Linked DNA regions of Roseivirga sp. BDSF3-8. The protein of the gene in region 1 binds, or shares a complex with, the protein of each later gene. Links are inferred from orthologs where the notes say so. Each region holds a gene or a part of one and is shown in the gene's direction. Other genes may lie near its edges.

Region 1 (3,326 bases):
CGGGTCGAGTGTAACAGCCTTTTCATAATCCTCTAATGCCCCGCTGTAATCGCCTAACCGATCTTTGATAAATGCTCTGCTACTGAAGAAATACGGATCCTGAGGATCGGTTTTCACAGCGGCGTCAAAATCTCTCATCGCTTCCTTATTTTGTCCGGCAAGGTGTAATAGCACGCCCCTCTCTACATGAAAGCGCCCGTTATCGGGATAGCTATTAACGAGATGGTTCAGGTCTTTCAGGGCCTCCTGCGTTCTTTTCTGCTGATAGTATGTCTTGGCCCGTCCTACCAAAGCTCTAGGATGATCCGGACTTAGAGCTAGTGCGGAAGAATAACTATTAAGCGCTTCCTCCAGGAGACCTTCGCGTACCTGACGGTCTCCCGTGGCTATATAATTTTCTGCTTCTGGCATCAGGGCAAATTTTTCACTTTAACCTTTTTTGTACGCTTTTTGTGTCGATCTTTTTTGGGGTTGTAATACCTGTTCCTGTTTTTTGGCTCAATATTGTAGCTATTATAGCCGGAAGAGCAGGAGGGAAGGGTAAAAAGAACGAAAAAGATAAATATCATCAAGCGGGAAATCTTTCCCATCGGTATTTTCCACATAGACAATTGAATTTGTCTGACAACGTCGGTAAAACGGAAACGGGTTCACTGATCTGCTAAAAAACCAAATAAAGGAAAATAAAAAAGCCCGCCAAAATTGACGGGCTTGCGGAATGGACGGGACTCGAACCCGCGACCTCCTGCGTGACAGGCAGGCATTCTAACCAACTGAACTACCACTCCGTTGGAAATACGTTGACACAAGTCTGGCGGAATGGACGGGACTCGAACCCGCGACCTCCTGCGTGACAGGCAGGCATTCTAACCAACTGAACTACCACTCCGTTATGTATTTCCAATATTTTAAGAACAATGGAAACCGCTGTGTGTTTCCGTTAAAGTGATGCAAAAGTATGCGGACGATTATTTATTTGCAACCCCCCGCCGAAAAAAAATTAAAAAAACATTTCGGAAGGCAGGTTTCTTGCTCAGAGGTGGTATTATCGCCCGACAAATGTGATATTCGCATCGCTAATAGCAGTATTGATATTTTTATCCCTTTGCTACGAAATTATTATTAATTTGTAACCAACTCGCCTTATATAGATGCTCTTGGAATTTGAAAAACCGATAGCGGAGCTTGAGGCCAAGCTAAAGGATATGAAAGAACTCGCCGATCAAAATAATGTTAACGTCTCTGACGCGGTGAAGTCTCTTGAAAAGCGGATCAAAGAACTGAAGGAAGAGACCTTCAATAATCTGACCCGATGGCAACGTGTCCAGCTATCTCGGCACTCAGAAAGACCCTATACCCTTGATTATATTTATGAGATCACAGATGATTTTGTAGAGTTACATGGTGACCGGTCTGTCGCAGATGATAAAGCCATGGTAGGCGGATTTGGCACCATAGATCAGCAGACCTTTATGTTTATTGGTCAGCAAAAAGGTCGTAATACTAAGCAGCGCCAGATGCGTAACTTTGGTATGGCTAACCCTGAAGGCTACCGCAAGGCTCTGCGACTAATGAAAATCGCTGAAAAATTTAATAAGCCCATTGTTACCCTTATCGACACTCCGGGCGCTTTTCCTGGATTAGAAGCAGAGGAAAGAGGCCAGGGAGAAGCAATTGCCCGCAATTTGAAAGAGATGTTTGCTCTGAAAGTACCGGTGATATGCATTATTATTGGTGAAGGGGCCTCAGGAGGAGCATTAGGTATAGCTATAGGTGACCGTGTACTTATGCTTGAAAATACCTGGTATTCAGTAATTTCACCAGAGTCGTGCAGTAGTATTCTCTGGAGAAGCTGGGATTATAAAGAACAGGCAGCCGAAGCACTGAAGCTTTCTGCTGCTGACATGCTTCATTTCAAGCTTATTGATGGCATTGTTCCCGAACCTCTTGGCGGGGCACATACCGACCTCAAAAAGGTATCTGCTACGCTTAAGGCTAGCATACTGAAAGAACTAAAGGATATACAGTCCCAGCCGGTAGAGGAGATGATCGCCAATCGAATCGATAAGTTCTCGTCGATGGGCGTTTTCAACGAGTAAAAATTCCTCCAAAAAAGACTTGCCGCCGAATTATTGATTTCAGTAGTTCGGCGGTATTTTTTTATCTTACCCCCTGAAACAACATAGCCCATGAACCTCCATATTATACACGCAGGAAACTTCAAGCTTGATGGCGGCGCCATGTTCGGAGTCGTTCCCAAATCCATCTGGAGCAGGACTAATCCGTCCGATGAAAACAACATGTGCTCATGGGCCATGCGGTGCCTTGCCATAGAAGATGGTAACAGACTCATTCTCATTGATAATGGAATGGGTAACAAGCAAAGTGATAAATTTTTCGGTTACTACTACCTCCATGGTGATAAATCCTTGAAAGGAAGCCTGAAAGAAGCAGGATTTGGTCTGGGTGATGTCACAGATAACTTCTTGACTCACCTGCACTTTGATCATTGCGGAGGAGGGGTGGAATACAGCGATAAAACCAGCCAATCCCTCAGACCAGTTTTTGAGAATGCGAGATACTGGACCAATAAGCAGCACTGGGATTGGGCAAATGATCCTAACCCACGGGAAAAGGCCAGTTTTCTGAAGGAAAATATTCTGCCAATGCAGGAAAGCGGGCAGCTCGAATTCGTACAAAAAGAAAAAGAGCTTCCTTTTAAAATGGACATTATATACGTGGATGGCCATACAGAAAAGCAGATGCTTCCCAAGATCAAATATAAGGATCACACCATTGTGTTTGCTGCAGACCTGCTACCTTCCGTAGGGCATATACCCTTGCCGTATGTCATGGCATACGATGTGAGACCTTTGGTTACAATGAAGGAGAAGGAGGCATTTTTGAAAGAGGCTGCAGATAATAATTACATCCTCTTTTTCGAGCATGACCCTGTTAACGAGTGTTGTACAGTTAAACATACCGATAAAGGTGTGAGGGTCGACCAGGTATTTCCACTATCAGATATACTATAAATGGCATTAGGCATAGCACTTTCCGGAGGTGGAGCGCGCGCCATTGCACACCTGGGCATACTCCAGGTGCTGGAAGAGCATAACCTGCAACCTGACCGTATCACTGGTAGTAGTGCCGGTGCTTTATTAGGCGCACTGTATGCTAAGGGCTACAAACCTAAGGCTATTCTCGATATTGTCACCAAAACCAGCTTCACCAAGCTCATACGACCGGCGATGAGTATCTCCGGGCTTCTGAAAATTGGCACCATTGAGCCTGTTTTCCTCCAGTATTTTCCAGATAATGACTTC
Region 2 (3,246 bases), 2.5 Mb from region 1 along the record:
ACACGTGTAATACGGTTGACAAGAGTCAGTTACACCTTCCTAACCCTGACTTTGTTGATCAGATTTTTGGATTAAGCAACCGCAGCCCACAGGTGCTCAAAAGCCTCGCTTCCCTGTTTAATCATGGCAGGTTGGCCGGATCAGGTTTTCTCTCAATTCTACCTGTTGATCAGGGGATAGAGCACACCGCCGGTGCTTCATTTGCTCCTAATCCACTTTACTTCGATCCTGAAAACATTATCAAACTGGCTATAGAAGGTGGTTGTAATGCGGTAGCCACTACATTTGGTGGTCTGTCTCTTCTTTCCAGAAAGTACGCTCACAAGATCCCTTTTGTGGTGAAAATTAACCACAATGAGCTAATGACATATCCTAACAAGCATGACCAAATCATGTTCGGATCTGTGGATGAAGCCTGGGAGCTGGGTGCTACAGCTGTAGGTGCCACTATTTATTTTGGTGCTGAGGAATCTAACCGCCAGCTAATTGAAGTAGCAGAGGCTTTCGAGCGTGCTCATGAATTGGGTATGGCTACAATCCTGTGGTGCTACACGCGTAACAGTGGCTTTAAGAAGGACGGCACTGACTATCACGTAGCGGCTGACCTTACCGGACAGGCAAACCATCTGGGAGTAACTATCCAGGCTGATATTATCAAGCAAAAGCTTCCTGAAAACAATGGCGGTTTTAAAAACATCGGCTTTGCTAAGCAGCACCCTTCTATGTACGATAAGCTTTCTTCTGATCACCCAATTGATCTTTGTCGCTACCAAGTAGTAAACTGCTACATGGGACGTGCAGGTCTTATTAACTCAGGGGGAGCTTCCAGCGGAGAGTCTGACCTTGCTGAGGCAGTGAAAACAGCGGTTATAAATAAACGTGCTGGTGGTATGGGGCTTATCTCCGGACGCAAGGCATTCCAGCGTCCAATGGAAGAAGGCGCTGAACTTCTCCGTGCTATCCAGGATGTATACCTTGAAAATAAAATCACGGTAGCCTGATAAAATTTGCCGGGGCTTATGCCCCGGCATCATTTTGCGGAAGCGATGATAAATTCTTATTGTTTCCGGTGAACAATTAAAACCCGCTTTACAATATGGCTTGGTTTAAACGGCAGGATAAAGGAATACAAACCCCTACTGAGAATAAAAGGGAAGCGCCTGATGGGCTTTGGTATAAAACACCTAGTGGGAAAATTATACATATGCGTGAGCTTCGTAATAACGCATATGTGTGCCCCGATGATGATTATCATGTCCGAATAGGCAGTAAAGAATATTTCGAAATAATCTTTGATAACAACGAATTCACGGAGCTGGATGAGAATATGTCATCAGCTGATCCCCTTAATTTTGTTGACAGTAAACCCTATCCTGAGAGGACTAAAGCAAGTCAGAAGAAAACTGAGCTCAAAGACGCTGTTCGTACCGCATCAGGAAAAATGAACGGTGTGGAGGTCACGGTAGCCTGTATGGATTTCAGCTTTATTGGAGGTTCTATGGGGTCTGTGGTTGGTGAAAAAATTGCCAGGGCTATTGATCACTCCAGAGAAAACAATATCCCTTTTCTAATGATCTCCAAATCTGGTGGGGCCCGCATGATGGAGGCAGGCTTTTCACTAATGCAAATGGCGAAGACCTCGGCAAAATTGCACTTACTATCAGAGGCTAAGGTCCCCTTTATTTCACTGCTTACGGATCCTACCACAGGCGGTGTAACAGCTTCTTTTGCTATGCTGGGTGACTTTAACATTGCCGAACCCGGTGCATTAATAGGTTTTGCAGGACCAAGGGTAATTCGTGAAACGATCGGTAAAGATTTGCCTAAAGGTTTTCAGAGCGCAGAATTTCTTCTAGAGCATGGCTTCCTGGATTTTATTGTGGATAGGAGAAATTTGAAAAACAGGCTTACTACATTATTAAAAATGCTTCAAAACTAGCAAGCATTTAATATCCTTGAGAAAGGCTGCCCTAGACCCGGGGTGGCCTTTATTAATCGAATTAAAACCACCGTCTTAGACGGTGGTCATGTTTGAGGGCTATGCCAGTAGGGGTATATTGTGGAATGAGCAAGTATCGTAAGCTATCGCATAGCTTTTACTATTGTGTCTATCATGTAGTATGGACCCCGAAGTACCGCCACCGTATACTTCGTGATATTGTTGCAGATACGTTGGAGAATAAGATAAAGACGATATGTGAATGGAAGGAGGTCAAGGTAGAAGAGTTGAACATTCAGCCAGATCACGTTCATTTGGTATGTAGTATACCTCCGAAACTTAGTGTATCAGACTTCATGGGTATTCTCAAGGGTAAGACAGCGATCATGATGTTTAAGAACTTCAAGAGTCTTCGCAGAAAACCCTATTGGGGCAATCATTTTTGGTCACGAGGCTATTTTGTAAGTACGGTAGGCATAGATGAAGAAAAGATAAAGCGGTATGTTAAGTATCAGGAGAAGGAAGATAAGAAAGAGGATGGGGATATAGATATCCCGCTATTCGATAACTGACTATCCCCCTTTGGGGGTAATAACCATTGAAAACCCCCTCCTTTGGTGGGGGTAATTTATTTTTACAGGTTTAGCAAGTCAATAACAGTAAAGGAGACGCCAAGAATTACCAAAGCGTAGATCCCATGTCCGATCATCAGTGCAAAGGCAGACTTAAGTAAGGCCCAGCCCAGCTTATGCCCACTCATCAGACCTAAGACAGGAAGTATATAAATCGCTTCAAGAATGAAAGGCAAAAAGTAAGCTTGAGGAAAGAAAAATGTAATTGGGATGCATAGGGCTGAAAATAACAGCATCTGACCTGAAATATACAGGCACAGCTTCCACCAGTACCTCTGTCCGAAAGGTTTCCCCCCAAAAAAGACCCGGTAAGCCATTCCGGTAATAATGGCAAACATGGCCAGAAATGTCCAGAAATGCCTTACCAGGAAGTACCCGGCACGCTTGATAGTTCTGATGCCCGGATTATCAGAAGGAGGTTCACCGGAAATAGCTACAGTATTTTCCAGGGGGTCATACCCGGTTAGCACCCTGGTCAGGAAATAAATCAGAAAGCAAATAAGAAAATAGCTCACCGGGCCTCGCCAGGAAGGGACTAACCCCGGTAATTGGCTCCGTAGCGTTGAGACTGGCCGTACTGTAAGGGCCAACGGAAGGGCTGGTAGTGGGAGTGGACTCGCCTTTTCGGTTTGCTCATTCATGCTATTGATAAAAACAGAAAGCTGGTTTTTGTTG

What was found.
Region 2: the proteins of AB9P05_RS20505 (region 1) and accD are in contact, whole or in part, in a solved structure (PDB 8UXZ), measured with the Escherichia coli proteins. The link is inferred for Roseivirga sp. BDSF3-8 from one-to-one orthologs.

What each region holds. Positions count from the first base shown.
Region 1 is NZ_JBGNFV010000001.1:4,958,770-4,962,095, reverse strand. The notes cover bases 223-3,125. They hold AB9P05_RS20505 (acetyl-CoA carboxylase carboxyltransferase subunit alpha), read left to right. Parts: upstream 223-1,151; coding sequence 1,152-2,099; downstream 2,100-3,125. Other genes in these bases: AB9P05_RS20495 (patatin-like phospholipase family protein), read left to right, coding at 3,036-3,125; AB9P05_RS20500 (MBL fold metallo-hydrolase), read left to right, coding at 2,190-3,035; AB9P05_RS20520 (tetratricopeptide repeat protein), read right to left, coding at 223-411. Outside these bases: more of AB9P05_RS20520, read right to left, coding at 1-222; more of AB9P05_RS20495, read left to right, coding at 3,126-3,326. UniProt on the Escherichia coli protein: Component of the acetyl coenzyme A carboxylase (ACC) complex. First, biotin carboxylase catalyzes the carboxylation of biotin on its carrier protein (BCCP) and then the CO(2) group is transferred by the carboxyltransferase to acetyl-CoA to form malonyl-CoA.
Region 2 is NZ_JBGNFV010000001.1:2,418,135-2,421,380, forward strand. The notes cover bases 195-3,017. They hold accD (acetyl-CoA carboxylase, carboxyltransferase subunit beta), read left to right. Parts: upstream 195-1,096; coding sequence 1,097-1,939; downstream 1,940-3,017. Other genes in these bases: AB9P05_RS10040 (class I fructose-bisphosphate aldolase), read left to right, coding at 195-1,001; tnpA (IS200/IS605 family transposase), read left to right, coding at 2,065-2,511; AB9P05_RS10055 (hypothetical protein), read right to left, coding at 2,574-3,017. Outside these bases: more of AB9P05_RS10040, read left to right, coding at 1-194; more of AB9P05_RS10055, read right to left, coding at 3,018-3,086.